DNA from 4 places in the Lysinibacillus sp. RS10 genome. Region 1 is predicted to be linked to each of the others. Evidence: riboswitches for the same ligand, from Rfam matches in the RefSeq annotation. Region 1 holds a riboswitch; each other region holds the start of a gene.
The links. A riboswitch is a leader RNA that binds a small molecule or an ion and turns the genes downstream of it on or off. The one in region 1 is predicted to bind S-adenosylmethionine.
Positions count from the first base shown of each region.

Region 2: it holds a riboswitch for S-adenosylmethionine, as region 1 does, so the genes downstream of both, metA (homoserine O-succinyltransferase) here and ACB089_RS16285 (YezD family protein) in region 1, are expected to answer to the same signal.
Region 3: it holds a riboswitch for S-adenosylmethionine, as region 1 does, so the genes downstream of both, ACB089_RS04170 (Na+/H+ antiporter NhaC family protein) here and ACB089_RS16285 (YezD family protein) in region 1, are expected to answer to the same signal.
Region 4: it holds a riboswitch for S-adenosylmethionine, as region 1 does, so the genes downstream of both, ACB089_RS00695 (cyclase family protein) here and ACB089_RS16285 (YezD family protein) in region 1, are expected to answer to the same signal.

Region 1 covers NZ_CP167122.1:3,172,611-3,179,005, forward strand. The annotation lists gene ACB089_RS16270 (cold-shock protein) at 37-237, shown strand; gene ACB089_RS16275 (VOC family protein) at 323-1,108, opposite strand; gene ACB089_RS16280 (flavin reductase family protein) at 1,334-1,822, shown strand; gene ACB089_RS16285 (YezD family protein) at 2,121-2,276, opposite strand; SAM riboswitch class I at 2,346-2,441, opposite strand; gene ACB089_RS16290 (phosphopantothenoylcysteine decarboxylase) at 2,773-3,447, opposite strand; gene ACB089_RS16295 (LysR family transcriptional regulator) at 3,634-4,509, opposite strand; gene ACB089_RS16300 (DMT family transporter) at 4,644-5,543, shown strand; gene ACB089_RS16305 (general stress protein) at 5,775-6,107, opposite strand; gene ACB089_RS16310 (Dps family protein) at 6,291-6,395, opposite strand, start outside.
Region 2 covers NZ_CP167122.1:2,302,937-2,309,331, reverse strand. The annotation lists gene ACB089_RS11840 (endospore germination permease) at 1-1,769, shown strand, start outside; gene metA (homoserine O-succinyltransferase) at 1,851-2,786, opposite strand; SAM riboswitch class I at 2,905-3,015, opposite strand; gene ACB089_RS11830 (nucleotide excision repair endonuclease) at 3,219-3,590, shown strand; gene ACB089_RS11825 (hypothetical protein) at 3,657-3,881, opposite strand; T-box leader at 4,423-4,674, shown strand; gene ACB089_RS11820 (amino acid permease) at 4,754-6,115, shown strand.
Region 3 covers NZ_CP167122.1:824,195-830,589, forward strand. The annotation lists gene ACB089_RS04165 (DUF3427 domain-containing protein) at 1-1,470, shown strand, start outside; gene ACB089_RS04170 (Na+/H+ antiporter NhaC family protein) at 1,711-2,991, opposite strand; SAM riboswitch class I at 3,100-3,207, opposite strand; gene ACB089_RS04175 (hypothetical protein) at 3,872-4,066, opposite strand; gene ACB089_RS04180 (hypothetical protein) at 4,090-4,341, opposite strand; gene ACB089_RS04185 (hypothetical protein) at 4,637-4,915, opposite strand; gene ACB089_RS04190 (hypothetical protein) at 5,370-6,395, shown strand, end outside.
Region 4 covers NZ_CP167122.1:114,084-120,478, forward strand. The annotation lists gene ACB089_RS00685 (Cof-type HAD-IIB family hydrolase) at 1-234, shown strand, start outside; gene ACB089_RS00690 (DedA family protein) at 379-975, shown strand; gene ACB089_RS00695 (cyclase family protein) at 1,028-1,765, opposite strand; SAM riboswitch class I at 1,884-1,987, opposite strand; gene ACB089_RS00700 (hypothetical protein) at 2,151-2,549, opposite strand; gene ACB089_RS00705 (SMI1/KNR4 family protein) at 2,690-3,241, shown strand; gene ACB089_RS00710 (MFS transporter) at 3,314-4,498, opposite strand; gene ACB089_RS00715 (winged helix-turn-helix transcriptional regulator) at 4,609-4,992, shown strand; gene ACB089_RS00720 (aldo/keto reductase) at 5,062-5,907, opposite strand; gene ACB089_RS00725 (VOC family protein) at 6,186-6,395, shown strand, end outside.

The DNA of each region.
Region 1 (6,395 bases):
TAGTTTTACATTCAAGCGCAATGGAGGCGAATGCTTATGCAACAAGGAATCGTAAAGTGGTTCAATAATGAAAAAGGTTATGGCTTTATTGAATGTGATGATGGAGAAGATGTATTTGTACATTTTACGGGGATCCAAGAGGAAGGCTTCCGTACACTTGATGAAGGTCAGAAGGTAACATTTGATGTAGTGGAAGGAAATCGCGGACCACAGGCGTCAAATGTTGTGAAATTATAAGCGTAAAGGAGCTGTTCGATTGCTGAACGGCTCCTTTTTAAATATTTGATGTTTTGTTTTCTATTGACTACTACTAGCTAAAACTTCAACGATTGATCCAATAAAAAGCTCCTGGAAATACTATTGTTTCTCTTATTTTTTCAGGATCTTTAAGTGTCACCCCAAATGGTCCCTCACTTAAATGACCAAGTGCCATCGCAGTTGCAGCATCTTTTTCATAAAAATCTAAACGAATATTCGGAAAGCGCAAGGACATATACTGTGAATGTTGCTCAGGCTCTGGTAATTGCAATACCTCCTGCCATAATTTCACTGTAGCTCGCACATCCTTTACATAAAATTGCACCGATTCCATTGTGATCGATTGTTTTGGATGGATTGCCCCACTTGCCTGTAATTGTGCAAAACGGTCCTCATCATCAGCAGCCCACTCGATTAAAAAAGGAAAATCAATTGCCTGCTCTGACTTCCCAAAATGCAATAGCTTCCATTCTATGACGGAGCCATCTGGTCTTGTTCGACTGCAAGCATCAGGACCATACACCTCAAAACCAAGTGCACGCAAACGTTGTCCTTCTTCTTCAATATTTTTTGTACGTAATGCAATTCGTGAAAATCCATAATGCTCCTGCGCCCGCTTAAACGTATAGTGTAGGGAATAAGGCAATTCCGCTGCATTTTCAAATAAATGACGATCATAAATTGCTATTTGCTCAATATAGTTTAATCCAAAGTAGCTTAGCGCATTATATGTCCCCCACATTGTGTGTTGACCGCCGTTAACTGTATGGATATTACGTTTGTTTAAAAAAACCTTTGCATTGTCTGGTGATTGAACTTGATGAACTAGATGGTCAAAATATAAAGTCATGACTACCCCCCTTTTTTCTCCCACCATTATATACTTTACCTGTTAGTTTTGTTGGTTTAAAATAAAATTAAGAATATTCAATTTGTTAAGAAGTTGCTATATTTTATGCTAACTATTTCAAGATGCTCAGCAAGGAAGTTACTATTTGCTGATCATCAAAGAAAAAAGTTTTTCATTTAGGTAAATCGATGTTATATTCACATAAAATAACAAGAGGTGATTAGAATGACAGACAAAGTAGCTGCTTTTAAACTAGCATTGGGTAATTATCCAACAGGCGTTACGGTTGTCACAGCTTGTAATGACGCTGATGAACCTATTGGCTTAACTGTCAATTCCTTTGCGTCAGTTTCCATAGATCCACTGCTTATTTTATGGTCGCTCGATAAAAAATCACAGCTTCATCCATATTTTACAGCAGCTAAAAAGTTCGCTGTGAATATTTTAGCGAGCAATCAAGAACATTTATGTACACTATTTTCAAGTAAAATCCCAGATCGTTTTGCTCAGGCAAAGTGGTCAACTTCCGTTCATGGTCTACCGGTTTTACACGATACTGTAGCCACTTTACAATGCACAACCTTTCAACAAATCGATGCAGGAGACCATACGATATTTATTGGGCAGGTCCTAGCCATTGATCATGCACAAAAGGAGCCCCTACTCTATCATCGTAGACATATTGGGGAAATCCCTAAAAGTTTTTATAGCTAAGATACTATCTCATAAGCAATTAGAATTGACTACATGTAAAAACAGGATGGTTCATCGTAATCCTCCTGTTTTTTTGTATCATAAACAATTGCTGAAGATTGAGCCATATGATGAAACGCTATTAATGTCGATATCTTAAAGAAGAATGTTCAATTTTAACGGAGATACTGCACAGCAGGACCTCTACAATAATCCAGCACCTCTGGCTAACTTCCAAAAAAAGCCACAAATAAGCAAAGAAAATAATCCCTGCTTTCTTTGTGGCCTTCAAATATCTAGCAAACTGACATCCTATTATTTACTTTTTCTGTGGAAATCTCTGCTTTTCAAGTCTGTTAATCTGAACAATGACACCGTCTTGAATCGTAATGTTCACTTCTCCATATTCTAAATTCTGAATGGCCTTTGCAATTGCCTCTAGCTTTTTGTCATCGATCTTTGCCTGTTGAGTCATCCGATACACCCCTTCTTTTTACATACTTTTTGTACATAAGAGGCCAACGCATCAAATTGATTTATAGCCCCCTTATCTCTCAGATAGCCCTGTTGGATTTGGCACCTACACTATTGGTTGCCGAGGCTTCATTGGGCCAAGTCCCTCCACCTCTCTCGATAAGAGTATTATGTTTCTTGGAAATAATTCTATAATTCAGAAAACCTATTGTCAATATAAATATTACAATTCCTAGTCGAATACTTTGTAATTAAGTAAAAAGGATTATTTAAAGTTCGAATATTTTAGTTAAGACGTTTATTTTCCTTGAAGCTTACTATACACAAGTTATTTTATTCCGTATTAAAAGGCAGTATTACTCCCACCATTCACTTATTACAGAATGAAATGCATTTTCAGAAAACCTAACGCATACAACTTCTTTTTAAATATTCACTAAATAATTTAAACAAAACAAAAAAACTGTGCAGATCATTTTCTCTACACAGTTTTCACTTTACGTATTTTGTAAAAAATCTATTAATGCTTTCGCTGTTTGTTGCTTGCCCACTACCTTTGTTGGTTCGCCTTTAGCTGGTACAATCCAATGTGGCTCATCTCCACCATATAATGACTGCGAGCTATTTGCTACCATAAACTGAGCGTTAGCCGATTCCATCCGTAGACGTGCGCGAGACAGTAAAAATTCCTCATCATCTGTTGCCTCGAGTTTAAAGCCCACTAAAGTAACATTCGGTTGCCACTCTTTTATCTGACCTAATACTTTAGGTGCCTTTTTAAAGTGAATGATAGGTGGCTCGTCAGATGGCATTTTACCTGCTTCCTCCATTAAATTTCCGGATTGGTCATATACTTTATCAATGAGCCAATCTGAGCCAGCTGCCGCCATAATAACGATATCCACCTGTTCTTCCTGAACAGCCTGTCGAACTTTCTCGCCTAAATCCTCTATACCTTCAAATCGAATGGTACGCATTTTATCTTTGTTTGTCGGAAGTTGTGCGAAATAACCATGCATATACAAGACGTTAGCTTCAGCCGCTAGTGCCGCCTCAGCTAAATAACAGCCCATCGACCCTTTTGATAAATTCGTATGCCCTCGCACACGGTCCCATTTTTCAAGCGTTCCCCCACTTGTAATGAGTACGGTCTTACCTCGTAATGTCCCCATACACTCACCTTTTTTCTAAAAAATATACAAATACTATTTTAACTTAAGGATATGTTAAGCTTCAATGTTGTTTTTATAGGGCATATTGCTCTTCTCTATAAGTTAGCTCAAAATTTTTGGATCATCACCATAACGTGTAGTTGATTTCCGTTCCGACTGGGTACAACTTTCGGTGATGAGCTAAAATTATTCCATATTTTGTTCTTTCAACCAGGTTTTTAATATTTCCGCAAATTTTTTGGTCACGGGTGATGCCTGGTGTTTCATTGCTATTCCAATTGTACGATAACCACCTTGTTTTAAAGGAATGGCTTTTATCGTAGTAGGCAAGTTATTCGTAACTAATTTCGGTAAAATACTAATGCCAAGCTGGTGAGAAATCATCGAAATTATCCCTACCTCTTCTGATAGTTCGAAACGAATATTTGGCTTTACGTGATATTGCTCTAAAAGTACTTTTACATCATTTGTCCCTTTATAAGAAGTCATGATAAATGGCATGTCTTCTAATTCCACTATATCAATTTCTGTTTTATCATAAAGTAGACTTTTATCGGAGACAATACACAACAATGGATCCTGCTGGAGTTCGATATATTGAAATTGCCCAGACTTTTGACCATTTAAAAATCCAGCATCAACCTCCCCACTCAGTAGCCATTGTTCAATTTCATAATAGTCTCCCTCTCGCATTTCGACTTGTATGCCAGGAAATTGATTGTCCATAATACGAACAATTTCAGGCATCCAGTTTGAGGAAATACTTGAGATGACGCCAATTCGCACTTTTCCACGAGTAACACCAAGTATATGTGCAGCTTCCTGTTGTAGTAATTCCTCTGCATCAAGGACATGTCTCATTGCTCTTAACATGGTATCCCCTTCGCTCGTTAACGTGACACCCGCGCGGCTTCTATGAATGAGCGCAAAGCCGAACTCCTTTTCTAAACTTGAAACAGCATGACTTACAGCGGATTGAGTTAAACCTAAAGCATCTGCTGCTTTTGTAAAGCTTGCTACCTCAGCCACTTTATTCAAAATCTCATATTTCACTAAACTCATTGCCTGTCCCTCTATATACATGAATTTTTTTAATACTAATCATTATAAACATTCGTTTTACTAATCACAATACAAGATATATAGTAATTTTTAGAATGAAAACTGTTTTAGTACACAGATTGTAGGTGGGCACAATGGGGATCCAGGGAAAAGCAAATTTATTGATGGTTATTGTGACAATGTTTTGGGGATTATCTTATACCTTTATGGTAATGGGACTTGAAACAATGGCAGTTTATAATGTGGTGGCGTTGCGTTGTATCATCGCATTTTTGGCAGCAGGTATTATCTTTTATAAACGAATAATTAAGGTCGATGCAAAAACATTAAAATATGCAGCTATTCAAGGGTTACTATTATTCATTGTGTTCGCTCTTAGCTTAATCGGACTAGAAACAACTTCGGTATCCAACGCTGGATTTATTTTAAGTTTAACAGTTGTCTTAGTACCTATTTTTAGCAGTTTTATTGAAAAAAAATTACCTTCAAAAGCAGTTAGTTTTGCGATCATTTGCACAATGATTGGCATTACAATTTTAACTACTCATGGCTCAGTTTCCTTTCAAAAAGGGGATATTGTAGTAGCCATCGCAGCACTATGTTATTCAATTTACTTATTATTAAATAGTACATTTACAAAAAACGTAGAATCAATCTCCTATGGTATTTACCAGCTTGGTTTTGCAGGACTTTATGCACTTATCTTAACATTCATTTTTGAAACACCAACACTTCCAAGTACCTCGACTGCATGGATTGCCATTATAGGGCTAGGTGTCATTTGTAGTGCATTTTGCTTCGTAGGACAAACTGTTGCACAACAGTATACTTCTGCTACACATACAGGACTTATTTTTTCTTTAGAGCCGATTTTTGCAGCGATGTTTGCAATGATGTTTATCGGCGAAGGAATAACGATAAAATTATTAATTGGTGGTAGTTTTATTCTGATTGGTAACCTTGTTGCGCAATTAGAGCATCTTCATGTTTTACGCTTTATTAAAAAACAAGAACATGAGAAAGCTATTCATTAATATTGAATCCACACAATACAAAAAACCGAGTGATGCATGTACATTCACTCGGTTTTTTGTATTGTGTGGATATCTTCAAATTTGTTCTGCCTCATTCATACATACGCTCCTCGTAATATTCAGGAGTTTCTACATTATAAAGAGTAGATTCTGGTACAGTTAGACGAGGACTAAGCGGATCATGACGATAATGATTATCTTTCTAAATAGTTGATGTCATCATAGACTCAGTTAAGTCCCACACTCAGTAAATAATACAACAGCACCTAGTTCTACGAGTTGAGCATAGTATGCTGTTTGTCCCTCAGTAAGATCAAATCTCTTTAATCCTTCTGTTACAGCTGATTCACCAGTAAACCATGATTTAAATTGATCCACCCAATTCCCTACCTCATGTGTTTTAACGTCAGTATCCCATTTTACATCCTCTAATTTGCTTGGATCCTTTGCAATAATGTGAATGTCCTCTATTTGAAATGCTTTTAATCGCATACTTTCTAAAATATGAAGCATTTCTTCCCTAGTATGGGCCACTTCAATTTGTGAGTTTTGTTCATTCATCATGTTCAATTCCTCCTAATTTATATGGCTTACTAGGTATTTACCCTATTTTTCAAGAAAAAAACATTTTGCTACCTATTCACGTCTTGTTACAATGGTTTGGCGTTTTTATTAAATGAAAAAAGAGGCAATGGGCACTTACTTATAAGTTATGCATTGCCTCTTTTACTATTTACCTTTTGGTTATTAGCCACCTAGGAATGCTTTTAACATCCAAGTATGCTTTTCAAGGGACTGAAACATGGCATTAAGTAAATCCTCTGTTCGGTCGTCTCCTTCTTCAGCCGCTAG
Region 2 (6,395 bases), 870 kb from region 1:
TTACATTTATAGAAGCGAATGAAAAAATACTGGGTCGTTTTTTCGGAAAACTGACCGCAATGGGTTTTATCCTTCTTACTTTTTTTTCTGCAGGTGAATTATTATATTTTATTGGGACTTTTATGTCTACGGAAGTGATGCCAGAGTCGCCTTCAATAGCTTTTTCATTGCTGTTTGGCATTATCATCATTTATGCTGCATTCCAAGGAATCGAAGTCTTTGCACGTTCAGCAGAAATACTTTTTCCGGTGTTTATCTTTATTTTTATTTTTTTTGTAGTTTTCATATCACCATTAATCAATTTTGAAAATGTACAGCCAGTATTGGAAACATCAAAAAAATCATTATTAATAAGTATTATACGATTTATGAGTATTTTTTCATTCCCTCTTGCCGTGCTATTAATACTCTTCCCTTCCGCTGTCAACGTTCATAAATCAGCACAAAAAGGATTTTATATCGGCACAATTATTGGAGGCATTGTTTTAATTACCATCGTCACACTATGTATCCTTGTCCTAGGTCCAGCACTCACCTCTAATCGGACATTTCCTAGCTATGCATTAGCCCAAAGAATTTCAATCGGGAATTTTTTGCAGCGCATTGAAGTTATTATGGCAGCCATGTGGATCATATCCATTTTTATTAAAACGTTTATGTATTTTTATGCCTCCGTTATCGGCATAGCACAAATATGTAATATCAAAGATCATCGTCCGCTCATTGTGCCAATCGGGATGACAATTATTGGCTTTTCGCAAATTATTCATCCTAATATCGTTCATTCAAATATTTATAATAAAGAAATTTTTCCTTTGTTTGCTGGTGTTGTAACAGTTTTGTTACCGATTGTTCTACTTATCGCCGCAAAAATTCGTAAGATTAATGGTAATCAAGGGAATGAAAATGCTACAAACTGTAATTGTTGTCCACAGAATGCAAGTGGTAGTAATAACGGAAATGCTTCTAATAATGCTAGTAATAACAACAACCAAAATGCTATACAGAATGGAAGTAATTGCAATTGCGGTAATGCTTCTAATAACGCAAGTAATAACAACAGCCAAAATGCTTCTAATAATGCTAGCAATAGTAACAGCCAAAATGCTTCTACTAATGCTAGTAATAGCAACAGCCAAAATGCTTCTAATAATGCAAGCAATAGTAACAGCCAAAATGCTTCTAATAACGCAAGTAATAACAACAGCCAAAATGCTTCTAATAACGCAAGTAATAACAACAGCCAAAATGCTTCTAATAATGCTAGCAATAGTAACAGCCAAAATGCTTCTAATAATGCTAGTAATAGCAACAGCCAAAATGCTTCTAATAATGCTAGCAATAGCAACAGCCAAAATGCTTCTAATAATGCTAGCAATAGCAACAGCCAAAATGCTGTACAGAATGGAAGTAATTGCAATTGCGATAATGCTTCTAATAACGCAAGTAATAACAACAGCCAAAATCCTTCTAATAATGCAAGCAATAACAACAACCAAAATGCTTCTAATAATGCTAGTAATAACAACAGCCAAAATTCTACTACGAATGCAAGTAATAATAACAATCAAAATGCCTCTAATAATGCTAGTAATAACAACAGCCAAAATTCTACTACGAATGCAAGTAATAATAACAATCAAAATGCCTCTAATAATGCTAGTAATAGCAACAGTCAAAATGCTATACAGAATGAAACTAATAGCAATTGCGGAAATACTACAAAAGGTCAAAATGAATCTGCCAATGAAAACCCGTCAGAAAACTAACAACATATTTGGATTTAAAAAATGATGACCCTGATATGATCAAGGTCATCATTTTATTTAAGTGTTTACAGAACACATGAACTAAATATGATATTCAAGTTCATCAACGAAATCCCATTCATATGGTGTTTCTTGGTAAACATAGTAGTTCAACCAGTTTGAAAATAATAAATGAGTGTGGGCACGCCACGTATTAATCGGTTCATTTAATGGATCATCACTTGGGAAGTAATTCACTGGAACCTCAATATCCAAACCTTTTGCGACATCACGACTATATTCATCTGCTAATGTAGTCGCATCATATTCAAGATGTCCTGTAATCATAATGTTTTTATTATCCTTCGATTGCACAATAAAGACACCAGCATCTCCTGAGTAAGATAGTAATCGTAAATCAGGATGGTTGCGTACTTCGTCAATAGAAACAGAAGTATATCGTGAATGTGGGGCCGTAAATAAATCGCTAAAGCCTCGAACTAAATCCACGGTTAAATCCGTAATGACATGAGAATAAACACCTGAGCATTTAGCAGGGAGCTCAATTTTGCCAATACCGTAATGATGGTATAACGCTGCTTGTGCGCCCCAACATATATGAAGGACCGATGTCACGTTTTCCTTGGACCAATCCATAATTTCTGCAATTTCCTGCCAATAGTTCACGTCCTCAAAAGACATTTTTTCAACTGGCGCACCCGTAATAATCATGCCATCATAGCGACGATGGCGAATTTGATGAAAGGTCGTGTAAAATAGCTGTAAATGTGATTTGCTCACATTTTTCGATTCATGTGTGGCTGTGTTTAAAAATGTTATATTAACTTGTAGAGGTGTATTACCGAGTAAGCGCAGTAATTGTAGCTCCGTTTTTTCTTTTTCTGGCATCAAATTTAAAATTAATATATTTAACGGACGTATTTGTTGAGTTTTCGCTCTATCCTCTTCCATGACGAAGATTTTTTCCTCACGTAAATGTTCTCCAGCTGGTAAATTTTTTGGAATATTAATTGGCATCTTGCATTCCCCTCTCTTGTATTTCTCTACATATAAAGAATTTTATAAGTCGATCTAAATTAAAAAAATCCCCCTCATTCCATTTGAGATAGAATGAGAGGGATTTTAACCACGTTCACTCTTATCTCTCAAAGGACAAATCCTTTGGTGGAATTAGCACCTTTCTAACATTTGTTAGAGGTTGCTGAAGCGTCATCGGGCCAAATCCCTCAGCTTCTCTTGATAAGATTATTTAATTAAAAAGAATTGTAACATGAACAATTAAGAATATCAATAATACATAGAATATTTTGTAATTAACATGCATGTTCTTCTCTAAATTGATGAACACTAATCCTGATGCAAATCATGTTGACGCTATGAAATATTATGGTAAACAAGCCGTAATTATGTTACCATATATCTTTAGTAATAGAGAGGAACGTGAAAAGTTTGATTAAAATTGAATTTCCAAAACCAGATTTAGTGATTCGCCAACGCGAACAAGATTTAAAGCCAGGTGATGTACCAATCACACCATACCATGGTTTTATTGATTTCCATAAAATCACACGTGAAAATGGTGGCATTTTCTTATTCTACAACGAAGAGAACGAGCTATTATTTGTAGGTAAAGCACGTAAAATTCGTCAACGTATTAAAAAGCATTTTGAGGACAACGTGTCACCGATGAAAAATCATCGTAATGAAATTTTCAAAATTGAAGTGTATGAAGTGGAAGATCCAATGGAACGTGAAATTTACGAAACATACGCGATTAATTCATTCCGTGCTAAATACAATGTTGATAAAGTATTTTATTAATCTTTAGCAAAAAGACCGAAATCTCCTTTAAGGGGGTTTCGGTTTTTTTCGTTAGGCTTATTCTTCCTATAAACCTGTTATTACATGATCAAAATGTGTGGACTTGCCGTTTATATACACCTCGATAATTTCCTGCTCAGGGTCTTTTGTAATTTTATAAACATATTGTTCAGCAACATCGTTGGATAGATTCATTTCTTCGAATTTTATTTTTAATATATCACACTGTATCTCCAAATCAGCATGTGCAATCCCTTTCGAATAAACAACAATGTAAAAAGTCTTTTCCATCACTGATTAATTGGAGCTTATTATCGGAAATTATTTTCTTTTGCACTTCATCTGGAACAACAGCAATTTCACTAATACTTAATGCGGAAGTATTACATGCTCCTAAGATAGTTAAGGTCAACATGAATAAAATGATAATTTTCTTCACTATTTATCCCCGCTTTCATGCAACAGCCATAATTATTTTTATTTATTATATTTTAGGCTCATTACCATAACGTGTGGTTGAGGTTCCGACTTATATACAAAACATACGTCTTTATAAATGTTGTAGTTTTATAAAAAAGATTGATTAAAGATCCTGTGTTGATATGCAGAATCTTTTCTTATTCCACAATCGGACCAGATTGTGGAATAAGATTTTTAAAAGAACTTTACTAACATTTGTTGAAATATTTCCTTTAGCTTTTATATTTAAGTGGTGAGTTGTATTTATATTGTAAAATGTCATATGTAATTTAAGCGGGTTATGAAGAAATTTTTATTGACAAAATAATTTTTTTCTGTAAAATAAAAAACAATTCAAAAATATTTGTATAGAACAAAGGCTATGAAAAGAAATAGTATCAATTATTTTTACGAACAGAAAGTTACCGGTTGATGAGAGGTGCATGTAAAACGATTGAGAATTCATCTTGGAGCTGTGTACCGAAAAGATCATTCTAAGTAGGCTACGCCGGTAAGCACCCGTAATCATGTGCGAGAGTATCGTCAAATGACCGTACTTCTTGAGGTAAGTAATGTGAATTGCTTATAAATTAAAGGTGGTAACACGAGTTGAATCGTCCTTTTGGTTAATCCAAAAGGGCGTTTTTTTATTCCTTTTTTGAGCAAAGTATTTGAAAATCTAAACGTATTAGGAGTAAGACATTATGAAAGACAATCATCAAGATTCACAGCTAAAGCGCGGATTAAGTACTCGTCACATGCAATTAATTGCACTTGGCGGATCCATTGGGGTCGGTTTATTTTATGGTTCTAGTTCAACGATTCAAATGGCTGGGCCATCTATTTTACTAGCTTATTTAATTGGCGGATTAGTTATTTTCACAATTATGCGTGCATTAGGCGAAATGGCAGTGGAGGAACCTGTATCAGGCTCGTTCAGTACATACGCGAATAAATATTTAGGACGCTTTGCTGGGTTCTTATCTGGTTGGACGTATTGGTTCATGTGGATTGTCGTTGGCATGGCAGAATTAACAGTAGTCGGTGTATACATTAACTACTGGTTCCCTGATATTCCACAATGGGTAACTGCCCTTGTAGTACTTGTTATTATGACGCTTGTAAACTTAGCAAATGTAAAAGCTTACGGAGAATTCGAATTCTGGTTTGCGATGATTAAAGTTGTTGCGATTATCGGTATGATCGTTCTAGGATTAGCCATTATTTTCTTCGGTGTTGGCAACCACGGTGAAGCAATTGGCTTCGATAATTTATGGGCACACGGTGGCTTCATGCCAAACGGTTTCCATGGTATTTTAATGTCACTAGTATTAGTTATGTTCTCATTCGGTGGAGTTGAATTAGTTGGTATTTCTGCAGGAGAAGCAAAAAATCCTAGCAAGTCAATTCCTTCAGCTATTAACAACATCGTTTGGCGTATATTAATTTTCTACATTGGTGCATTAGGCGTTATGATGGTTATTTATCCTTGGAACGAAGTTGGTTCAGAAGGTAGCCCGTTCGTTCAAATTTTCGATTACGTCGGCATCCCTGCTGCGGCTCACATTATTAACTTTGTTGTAATTACAGCAGCAATGTCTGCGTTTAATAGTGGTTTATACGGTTCAGGACGTATGCTACACAACTTATCTGTACAAAAAAACGCTCCAAAATATTTTAAAACAGTAAGTAAAAACGGTAGTCCGCGTAGAGGGATATTATTTTCTTCAGCGGTGTTATTAATTGCGGTTGTCTTAAATTATGTAGTACCTGAAAAAGTGTTCATCTATATTTCTGCTGTTGCGACTGTTGCAGTCATTACAAGCTGGATGATTATTTTATTAGCACAATTGAAATTTAGAAAGTCAAAAACGAAAGAGGAAGTAGCCGAACTGAAATTCAAAATTCCGCTTTATCCACTTTCTACGTATATTGCCATTGCATTCTTATTAATGGTTATTGTGTTAATGGCGTTTATTCCAGAAATGCGTGTTGCCCTATATGTCGCACCAGTTTGGTTTTTAATCATATTTGTTGGATACAAAGTAATAAATGTTAAAAAGTAGTTAAATCATTTCATTAAACTGATACTTCTTCAACGAAGACATATGTTAAAAAGTCCTTTTGGTTAACTCGATTGGTAACACCTATCTCAAGATTAATAATTTTTATACACTAGTAAACGTTAACAACGTTACCAAATGAAAGTTAGGGAATACCCCCCCATTCAATTGAATGAGGGGGTTATTTTGGCTGCTAATGATTGTTATGTTCCCTAAGGACGCTTTGAGACGGTTATACTTCAACTAACGCGCAATTTAGTTGAAGAGCAATGATAAAATGAAT
Region 3 (6,395 bases), 2.3 Mb from region 1:
TTAAACCGTGAAGGTTTAAAAACGATTGGGTTAACTGGTGACAATTCACAGAATGAGCGCGAAGAAGCAATTCAAAAATTGAATAAGGGAGAACTCGAACACATTTTAACGGTTGATATTTTTAACGAAGGTATTGATATCCCATTCTTAAATCAAATAGTAATGCTTCGCCAAACACAATCGAGCATTATATTTATACAGCAGCTTGGTCGTGGTCTACGTAAACACGATTCTAAAGATTATGTAACAATTATTGATTTTATCGGAAACTATAAAAATAACTATCTGATTCCTATTTCCCTCTCTGGGGACCAAACTATGAACAAAGATAACGTCCGCCGAAAAACGGTAAATACAGACTATATACAAGGCGTGTCAACGATAAATTTTGAGGAAATTGCCAAAAAGAAGATTTTTGATGCTATTAACAATACAAATTTATCGACATTAAAAACATTAAGGGATGCTTATACAGAAATGAAAAATCGTTTGGGTCGAATCCCTTTCCTCATTGACTTTATTGAGCAAAACTCAATCGACCCTGAAGTTATTGTAGGTTATTCCGATAACTACTATAATTTCTTATTGAAAATGAAGGAGTCAATTCCTTCTCTCACTGAATATGAACTTTCTGTTTTGGGAATGTTTTCAAAAGAGTTTTTGAATGGAAAACGAGTACACGAAATTCTTTTAATTGAAACGTTACTTTATGATGAATCAATTTCCAGAGAGTCTTTCGTTCAAAGATTAAAAGAATTTGGAACATATGCAGATGATGCAACAATTCAATCCGTTGAAAACATGTTCTCACTAAAATTCCATGTTCAAAATGATGTGAAAAAGTATAAATTTAAGCCTATTATTGAAATCGTTGATGGACACTATCAATTTAATAAGGAAATTCAAGAGAGTGTGAGAGATTCAAATTTTAAAGGATATATTGAGGATATTGTAAAATGTGCTTATGTTAAAAATCAAAAGTATGATAAATCAAAAGCAATGACGTTATATGAGAAATATTCCCGTAGAGATGCTTGCCGATTATTGAACTGGCCGCATGATGATTCATCAACTATTTACGGTTACCGCTCAAAACATAACACTTGTCCAATCTTTGTTACGTATCATAAAAAGGATGAAGTCGAAACAAGCCAAGCTTATGGTGATGAATTTTTAGCACCCGAACTATTTAGATGGTTCACTCGTAATCGTTTAACGCTGGATTCCGTTGAAGTAAAGAACATCTTAACTTATAAAGAGTCAGGGATGAAAATTCATCTATTTACGAAAAAAGATGACGGTGAAGGCACAGATTTTTATTACCTGGGCCAAGCAGACATTGCAGATGGTAGTGCAAAAAACGAAAAAATGCCTGATGGAAAAGGAAATAATCTATCAGTCGTTACGATGAATTTGGTACTAGAGCAACCTGTACATTATGATATCTACCGTTATTTAGTAGATGAATGAAAGTTAAACTCGAAGTGAACTAATTGCTTCGGGTTTTTCTCTTAAATACGAGGAAATTAAGGGGTAAAATTCTTGAATATCATTTAATCAACCTTATTAAAATTTTTTATCAAAAAAGAATAGCCTTAAATAAAAAAATCCAATCGTTTTGATTAATCTTTCTTTCAAAACAATTGGATTATTTTCAATGTAAAATCAATATTTTCTAAAGCCACACCTGTCACTCTAAAGTGATGAAGCTCAGGCTTTCTTTTGTTTCGGGTATCCAATAAGGATAGCGATGATCCCGCAAATTCCTATCAAGATCGGATAGAAAGAGTATTGTAGCATGCTCACTGGCGATATTCCGGCTACGCTTGCGGCTGCCAGGAATTGGGCTCCGTATGGGAGAAGACCTTGGACCGTACAGGAGAAAATATCTAATATACTTGCGGACTTTCTTGGCTCAATCTCATACTGATCAGCAATATTTTTTGCAAGTGGACCAGCAATTAAAATAGCAATCGTATTATTGGCTGTAGATAAATTAGTTAGACCCACAAGGCCGGCAATCCCAAATTCAGCACCCTTTTTTGATTTAATTCTTCGTGTCGCAAGGTGAAGCAGGAAGTCGATTCCTCCGTTAAACTTAATAACCTCCACCATTCCAGCGATTAATATTGCAAGAAATGCCATTTCATACATGCCTGACATTCCTTCGCCAATCGTTTGCATAAGGCTCATTAAGTGATAGCTGCCATCCGCTAAGCCCACAGCACCGGCGAGAACAATCCCAAATGCCAGAACAAAGAAAACATTCATGCCAGCTAACGCTAAAATAATAACTAAAACATAGGGAACAATTTTTACCCAACTATAGCTTAAATGTTCTACTTGTGCGGTTTCCCCCATTGTGATAACCCCTAAAATAATGCTCGTTACAACAGCTGCCGGTAACACAATCCAAAAATTCACCTTAAATTTATCCTTCATTTGTGCGCCTTGTGAACGAACGGCAGTAATGGTTGTATCTGAAATAATGGATAAATTATCGCCAAACATCGAACCGCCGACAATCGCTGCCATTACTAAAGCCATGGAAAGTTCGATATGCTCGCTTATCCCAACTCCAATCGGCGCCAGTGCAACAATCGTTCCCACCGATGTACCCATTGACAGGGAGATAAAGCAGGCAATGATGAACAAGCCTACGACAAGCAGGTTTGGCGGAATGACCGATAAAGCAAAGTTAACAGTGGAGTCCACAGCCCCCATACCTTTTGCTACCTCTGAAAAGGCCCCAGCCAAAAGAAAAATAACAACCATCAGCATGACATTTAAATTTCCTGCGCCTTTGCAGAAAATATCAACCTTCCGCGAAAACGATTCTTTTCGATTCATCGCCAGAGCCACAGCGCCCGAAATGGCAATGGCTACAATGACAGGAAAGGCATAAAAATCACCTGTAATAACCCCTGAACCAATAAATAAAACTAAAAAAACAACAAATGGGATCAGCGCCCATGGATTCTCTTTCTTCATTGTTCTACCTCCAAAATTTAAAAATGGATACATCCTTGTCCATTTTTTTTCTAAAAAAAGACCTCTTCTTGAAATAACAAGAAGAGGTCTTATATTTATAAAACACTCCTCTTATCTATCAAGCCATTGCTTGCTGGATTTGGCACAGTAACTTAATCACAAAGTTCCGCTGCCGAGATATCATAGGGCCAGTCCCTCCATCTCTCTTGATAAGAAGAAAAAATATATTATTTTTTTGCACAATAATGAAATACTATAATAAAACATCTATATTTGCAACATGTTTTTAATTAAATACTATTTCAGAGAACATAAAAACATTTTTTTAAGAAAGAAAATTCGCTTTAAGGCGACTATGGTAAAAAAAGAGAGGAGCGATTCATGAAGTGCTAAATTAAGATGTTAAAAATATTGGTGTAATCATAGAACCATCTATCACGACGATAGGCAATTAGATTGTTAATACAGGAGAATGACAAAGATGTAGGTGCATTTGCAGAAATTGAAGGTATAGAAAATGTGAAGCAAAAAAAAGTAATCATCTATTGTAAAGAGATATATTTAAAAAGCTCAATAGTAATCGTAGAGACGACTAGACTGATTTAGTTTCTTTTAACAAAAAAAGACACTATAAAAAGAATAGAACCTACCACAAAACCAATTAATTGATCTAATAATAATTCATCTCGAAGAAACCATCTGAAAATAAAAATGCCTCCAAATATAAGCATAGCTAAAAATCCGATATATTTTATTTTATTATGTAGCATCTTCTCACTCCCTCAGTTTGAAATAACCGTCATACCTATTGCAGTAAGAACAGCAATAACAAATGCTCCCACTATAATCCATTGAGGCATATCTTTTTTTCCGTCTCTCGTCACAAATATTCAGTAACGCTAACAACTAAAAATAAAACTAAAGCGGGTATAGCTAAAACATTAATTGTAAGCTCTTTGTCTGTTACGAGCATTAAAGAAACGAATAACATTCCATAGGCTAATGCTACATAAAATCCATTACTCCATTGACCTACAACTCCGGATTCAATCAACTTTTTCTTGTTAGTAGTCATAGTCGATATTTAGTCCTTCCATTTTAATTAATATTGGTATTTTTGTAAAATAAAGATACTATTGCTAAAATTAAAAATGCTTTAGCAAACGTTTTTGTAAATTCCTTAAAATCATTAGGTATATATTGACTGGTGATAAACGCTATTACTGCCATTACTATATAAGTTAAAATGCTTTTTAATTTTGTATTTTTTATTGTAATTAAATACATTAATGATTCAGCAAATAAAATAATAAGTAATAAAATAAATGTATTTATTAACACATAACCCAAAGTTTTCACCTTCTTTTAAAAGGTTAAAAAAGGATATCAAAGAATTGATACCCTTTTTATAGAATTAAATTTTTCTATTATTATCTTGTGCTTCTAACCACTCCTATTCATATGGATATAATATTAAAGCAGCACCGAATGGACCTATTTTACTCGGTAAATTAGAACTCCAGTTTCATTCAACTTTTTCTTATTTATAGTCATAGTCGACATGTAATCCTTCTCGTAATGGCGCTTGTCGTATTAATGAAACTTTGGCGTTTTATTACGAATGAAGATTGGCTGATTTATTTAATCAATATGCGTGGTTAGCTGATTTACTAAATTTATTAATAAGAAGTTGAATAACACCTCCTAAAAGACCAAATATTAGTACACCTGTCCATGTTACATTAGCTTTAAATACACTATCTTGAATATGAACATAAACAATATCTAGACCAAAAAACGTAGATTGAAAATTAAAAAATTCAACATTAGATAACACAATAGCAATAGTTCCTAAAAATGTAATTGAAGTAAAAGTGAAAATACTCAAAAGAATAGCAACGATCATTTTATAAGATTTTTTCATCTTTTCCTCCTACTCTTCTTCCGTGAATTTGGAAAGGTATAATATAAAATTCCCCTACTATTAGTACCATACCATTGGCTGTAAAAGTTTAAAAATCAATTTTTGTTATTAATTAAACAAAAATTGAGAAAAGTCGGAAGGTTAATCTCAGCTTTCTAAAATGTGAATATTGTAATTACAATACGTAGCTGTTGCTAGCACAACACTTAGGGTGTTTTGTACAATTAATGCAACAGATATTGAGATGTGTAGCAATTGGTTGGGATGAAGTTTGAAGTGTTGCAGAATGAAGAGATTGCCAGTAAAGTGAATAAAGAGTGATTCGCATATGGAATAGCTACAAAGTTGAAATCAATAAAGAGATAGCGCAAGAGATGAATACATTTGTATATGAGTGAAGATTATACCGAACTCATCAGAATAGCTATAACAAGTAGAAGTAGGAGGTAAAACAATGATCCAGTTGCATATTGAAAGTAAGAAAAAACCGGAGATTTATCGAAAGTTATTGTTACCGAAGAACAGTAGTTTTTCCATGCTAGATGAAATGATATTACTAAGTTTTGATTTGGATGGTTCGGACTATTTTAATTTTGAAATGGTTAAAAAAGATGGACGAGTATCTAAAGAGAAGATTTGTTTTTTACCTAAAAATGATACGGATTTAGATACAGATGAAGAGTTGGTCGATGAATGGCTTCGAAAATCGGGTGATGAAGCCATTGCTCATGTAATTGATAATAGTGAATCATTTACTATTCGATTCGAGAGCAATGAGGAATTACCGATGAACTCTGAAACGCCTATATGTATTGCTGGAGCAGGCAATATTCATACTGGTAAAATGGACAAGATTAATTTGGAGGAAATTAATGAACTGATACGGGAGGATGAAGAGGCAAATAGTTTACTAGAAAACCTGGAGCCAGATTATCTTACTTTATTGGAGCTTACTAATGACCTGAAAAAACTAAAGCCATGGCAATATTTAAAGGATGATGAAGTCGTTGTCATTCACTTTGCGGATATAGATTACAAAGTACTTGTTTCTGTAATGGGAGCTGGTGGTGAAGAGTTTGGATTAATGATTTTTGATATGGAAAATGGCTATGACAGCTTAGCGAAAATACTTTTTGAGAAAAATATATCGAGTGATTTTTCCTATAGTTTAAACGCTTTAACTGTGAGTTTTGTTGATAGAGAAGAGTTAGATCCAGCAGATTATCTGCTAATTAAAGATTGTGGGCTGTCGTATAGAGGGAAGAAGAATTGGATTCAATTCCGTAGCTATCAAGAAGGAACGCATCCTGAAAGACCAAATTATCTAGAGGTAGAGTTATTAATTGATGTTGTAAGTAGGATGATTAATATTACAGAAGCTAGGAAGGATGGCTGGGAATATCCACAGGTAGCTGCACATCAATATCCAACGTTTAAAGTACAAATGGATGGTGAGTTACAAGAAATCTATATTTTGCAG
Region 4 (6,395 bases), 2.1 Mb from region 1:
GTTTCCAAATCGATTGCTGTTCAAGCTGTACTAGATTATTTCAACTTGAGTCCTAAGGAAGCACTTGCTTTTGGGGATGGAGATAATGATATCGACATGCTGGAACAGGTTGGCTTTGGTATTGCCATGGGCAATGGTAGTGAAGCCTTAAAAAATGTCGCTGATTTTATAACGAAGAAATCAACTGATGGTGGTATTGAGTTTGCTCTACGTGAGCTACAAATAATAGTTTAAGAAAACTATATTTATAGCATGGACTAGCCACTATACGTTGGAGAAAACTTTATGAACGTTATAATACTCATAATATTGTCTACTTTGAGTTATTATAAAGCTAACATTGAAAAGAAAACATTATGCTTTAGGTGGGATGGATTTATGGCGCATCATGTGCAATCTCTTATTGAACATTACGGGTATTTTGGCATTATTCTTATCCTAATTGGAGGGATTGTCGGGCTGCCACTTCCTGATGAGATATTTTTAACCTATGTAGGGTATAGCGTATATCGAGAAACTCTCTCGCATATTCCAGCTCTAATCAGCGCTGTGGTAGGTGCGGCAGGGGGAATTACCTTAAGCTACTATATAGGCTATAGATTCGGGCTACCATTATTGCGAAAATACGGTCCAAAAATCCATATTACTGAACAGAAAATTGACGTTACTAAAAAATTATTTGCAAAAATAGGACCGATATTATTAGTAGTCGGGTATTTTATTCCTGGTGTACGTCATCTAACAGCATATATTGCGGCTATTAATAATTATCCTTTTAAAAAGTTTGCTTTCTTTGCTTATACGGGAGCAATTATATGGACATTTACTTTTATTACCTTAGGAGAAGTACTTGGGGAGGAATGGCGTTATGTTGGGTTATATTTATCCCGCTACAGTATGTATCTTATAGCATTGTTCATCATAATAATTTTGATCGTTTATTTTATTTTTAAAAAAAGGAATTCACCTAAATAAAAAGGGTCTGAATCAATACCTATCATGGATTGATTCAGACCTATTGCTATTTTTAAGGCACTATTGCAAATGAACGCACAGGGAATCCAGAGGCCTTTTCAGGTTTTGGTACAATATTGAAAATAACAGCACCTTTAGGAGGTAACTTATCCAAATTTGTCATAAGCTCAATTTGGTAAGTATCTTGCTCAAGCACAAAATATTCGCCATCTAACTTACCGTTTTTACGAAAATCAGCTGCTGCATCCGTATCAAAAGTTTCGTGACCAATAGCACTAACTTTTCGTTCGTTGAATAAAAATTGTAATGCTTCTAATCCCCAGCCAGGAATATGATTATTACCATCTGCATCTTTGTTGCTGAAAGCCTCTTTATCTGGCCAACGTTTACTCCAATCAGTACGAAGCGCAACAAAGGTACCTGCTTCAATTTCCCCGTATTCAGCCTCAAAGTCAAGAATATCTTGGATACTTAATGCGTAGTCGTTATTCAATTCGGCTGCCTTAGATTGATCAATAACGATCAGTGGTAGGACTAGTTCTTTTAACGCCAATTCGTCTAAAAAGCGTGTATCTCGCACAAAATGGATAGGTGGATCGATATGTGTTCCATATTGCCCAGGGAAAGAGAATTGTTGCGCAAAGAAACCATCCTCATGGGAAAATAATGTTTCAAATTTTGCATCATCAAACATAAAGAAATGAGGTGAATTAGGACCAAATGTATGTGTTAAATCTATCCATTCTTTCGATTTCAATAGTTGAAGTGCTTGTAAAAGGTCGTTTGTCATAATATTTTCCTGCTTTCTTGTAATTATTTTTGGATGCTTAGACTTTGTTTACTAGCGAAAATAAAAAAGAGCCCTCCTTGTAGAAAGAGGACCCTTGTGCAAAGCAACTAAGTAAGTCTTCTCATCTTCAAGGCTGATTTCGCCAATTGGAATTAGCACCATACCTATAGGCTGGTTGCTGAGACATCATAGGGCCAATCCCTCCGTCTCTCTTGATAAGAAAAAATATAAGAATTTTCAGAAATAGATTACGAATACTTTAGCATATTTATTTATAGTTTACAAGTCCAATAGGGATACATAGTTAAAAAATTTCCAGAACCTTCAAAGTGTCATTTATAGTAATTTAAATAGACAACACATAGTCCCCACTCTTTAGTGGATTTCACCAAGTCAAATTTACGGTTAGCTTACAACAGTCACTGTCAGTAAATAGTATACGGATTCCATCTGGTGTATAGTTAGTTTCGAATTTGATGGTAATACCTGTTGACGCAATTAATTTTTCAACTTCTGTTTTATTTGACAGTTGTGCTGCGTTCATAAGATCATGGGCAAATTGCTCGGATTCATCAATTTTATCCGTCAGTAATTGTGCTTGCTGCATAATAACCTTAATCCGTTTCGCAGAAGTCTTCAATTTATTTATATTGACGGGTGGGAATGGATTGCTGTTTGCTGGGTTCGTCGGCATTGCTAGATATCTTGAAGGTTGTTGAGTGGCCATTGCCCATGTTGGATAATAGTTAGGGTAGACAAAATACGGATAAGGATTGTAATACAACTAAATTCCTCCTATCCTATAGTTGATACCTTATCTTATGTATAAAAATGTTTTCGGTGTTAGTGACTGATGTGAAAAACCTAGTACTGTAGGGGAGTAGGGAGAAAAGATTTTACTCTGAGATAAAAAGGGGTTTAAAGATGAATATTCGTGAGTATATAAAAAAAGGTTTTGAAGTTTACTACGAGCACTATAATCAGGTTTCAGAAGATGGATTTTGCAGATGGATGCGTCCAGATGTTCCTGTTGAGATGAAATTAGCAGATATTGATGAAGAATGGTCAAGATGGAAGATGGTCCCTTCTGTAGTAACGGAAGATGATATTCAAGCTTTAGAAAAAGAGTTCGGACTTCCATTTCCTGAATGGTATAAAGCCTTTATTTCAACGTATCACCATTATTTTGATGTCATACCGGAACAAAGTGTTGATGAACCTTTAAATAACGTTAGAGATATGTATAATCCATCGTTATGTAGTTTAGGATATCTTCCGTTTTCATGGGATGAAGAGTATGGAAAAATAATTTGCATTGATTTAAATGACAATGCAGATGAAGAGACTTGTGCAATATATGAAATTGATCATGAAATTTTATTTGATGATAATGCCGATATTCAAGCGTCATTAGACTATCTATATCCAAATTTTAAGGCGTACTTTGATGCTACGTTCCTTAAATATGGTGAATAACAAAAGGAAGCCCTGGCTATTGTTAAGGCTTCCTTTCATCATTTTTATTCTAATACATACAAAGTAAGGGATCTATTGCTTCTTTCTATCAAAGATTAACCATAGGAACGTAGTAACCGCGGCAATCATCACCATACCGAATCCGTATATAGGAGTATGAGCTAATGATTGGTGGCGAACAATGATTCCTCCAATGTACGATCCTAGAAAAATACCAATGTTAAAGGCTGAAATATTTAATGCTGAAGCCATTGAAATAGCTGATGGTATATATTTTTCTGAAAGCTGAACGGCATAAAGCTGTAATCCCGGTACATTCATAAACATAAATAGCCCCATCATAAAGACCATTATTAATCCAACGATTGATGATTCTAAAAAGAAGTTGATGCCGAGTAGTGCTAATGCTAAGCCTATAAAGATAATAAAGATAGAACGTAAAGGGTTATTATTCGCAAAACGACCACCTAATGTATTACCGATGGCAACACAAATACCATATATAACCAAGATCACGACAATTGCCTTTGGTGAGTAGCCCATATACTGCTCTAAAATAGGAGAAACATAGGTGTATACAACGAATGCGCCACCATATCCAATTGCAGTAATAAAGAGAATTAAGAGCATTCTTATATTCCCTAATACTTTCCCGATATCTCGAAAAGATATTGGATTCCCTTTAGATAATTGACTAGGTACAAGCAGGGCATTACTAATTAATCCAATAATACCTATGATAACTATGAAAATAAACGACATTCGCCAATCGGTTACTTGTCCAATAAAAGTTCCTAGTGGTACACCAGTCACAGTTGCTAATGTTAGTCCTGTAAACATAAAAGCTATTGCACTTGCTCGTTTATTAGGTGCCACAACATCTGCAGCTATAACAGAGGCAATGGACATAAACACACCATGTGCCAATGCTGCAATAACACGCCCAGTTAGTAGTAATGAGAATGAGGGTGCTAAGGCTGCAAGTAAGTTACCGATAATAAACAGCACCATAACGAGCAGTAACACATTTTTGCGACTAAGGCGCGATGTTAATGCTGTTAAAAGTGGTGCACCAATAGTTACACCTAGTGCATATATGGATACGGTTAAACCCGCAGTACTTAAAGTTATATCAAAATCTTTTGTAATTAATGGAAGCAGTCCGACACTTATAAATTCTGTAGAGCCGATACCAAATGCACTGATTGCAAGTGCGAGTAATGTTAGTTTGGCATTCGGCACTTTTGTATCTTTCATTCTAATAATATCTCCTTTGATTTTTTTTATAGTATATAGTAATATTCATATACACCTAAAAGTTATATAGGGTACTTTTAGTTACTTTTGAATATTACAGGGGGTTTACAATGAAAAAAGTTTATAATATTGGTGTTGAAGCCACTCTTGAAGTCATAGGGGGCAAATGGAAACCTATTATTCTTTGTCATCTTAACCACCATGGTAAGATTCGTACGAATGAATTTCGCCGATTGATTCCAGGCATTTCGCAAAAAATGCTAACGAGCCAATTACGTGAATTAGAGCAGTCTGGGTTAATTAATCGCAAGGTTTTCAATCAGGTACCGCCAAAAGTTGAATATTCGCTAACACCTTATGGTCAAGAGATGGACCCCGTGCTGAACATGCTTTGCACTTGGGGTGAAAAACATATTGAAATGCTACAAGATAAAGGTGAAGATGTACTGTTAATGCAACGTGATGAAGATATCGCGATTAAGCATACATCTTAAATAGATTGGAAAGAGACTGTCTAAGAGAAGAAAATAAGACAGTCTCTTTCACGTTTACATAGCTATCGTTTACATGACAAAATCAAACTCATCTGGGTTTGGTCCAACACGTTGATCTAGATTCATGGCGTTAATGATTGCCATCTCTTCATCAGTTAGTGTGAAATCAAAAATATCAGCGTTTTGAATCATACGTTCTTTGCGCACAGATTTTGGAATTGTGACGATACCATTTTGAATATCCCAGCGCAAGATAACTTGAGGATTTGATTTCCCGTATTTTTCAGCTATTTTTGAAATAGTTTCATTATCAAGAAGTCCACCTTGCATTAATGGTGCCCAAGCTTCCACTTGGATATTGTGCTCTTCGCAGAATGAACGTACTTCAGTTTGTTGTAATCGTGGATGAAGTTCCACTTGGTTAATAACTGGTTTGATCCGAGCTATTTTAAGAAGATCCTGTAAGTGTGAAACTTGGAAGTTACATACCCCAATAGCTTTAATTTTCCCTTGCTCGTATAAATCTTCGAGTGCTCTCCAAGCTTCTGCAAATTTATTTTTACCTGGCCAATGAATGAGATATAGGTCTAAATAATCTAGCCCTAATTTTTCTAAGCTGTCTTCGTATGCTGCAATTGTCTCTTCATAGCTCAAGCCATCGTTCCAGACTTTAGACGTAATAAATAAATCCTCACGTTTTAGACCTGTAGATGCTAATGCTTGTCTAATTCCTTCACCGACACCTGCTTCATTGCCATAAATAGCTGCAGTATCAATACTACGGTAACCAACCTCAATTGCATTTTTTACCATTGCTGCTGTTACATCATTCGGTACTTGGAATACGCCTAGACCCATACTAGGCATTTGTAAGCCGTTATTTAATGTAATTCTATCTTGTAAATGATTAATCATTTTTCTGTCCTCCAATTTTCGTTTGTGCTTTGTTGCTTTCTTATTATGCTTTCATGCCAATGCAAAAAAAAGTACGCACTTTTTGGTTTCATAGAAACGTGGAGGTTACTTTTGTGAGATATCAAAGGTTCATCGTTAGAAATTTTTCTTTGTCCACATGGTTCAGCTTTAATAAAGTATTTAGTCTGTAGCAAAATGAGTGGTTTACAAAGGCGAAAAGGGAATTCAATGCTAAAAAGAGAATAAGTAATTGAGACTTTTATAAAGGAGATAGTGAGATGAACCGTTTAAATTTAATCACATTGGGTGTAAAAGATATGGTCGAGTCACTTAGATTTTATCGAGAAGGTCTAGGATTTGAAGTGATTGTTTATGGGGAAGAAACAAATCCTGATGTTATTTTCTTTAATAATGGAGGAACAAAAATTTCCTTGTTTCCGATTGACCGTTTAGCAAAAGATATTAACGAAGCAAATCCACCAGCGATC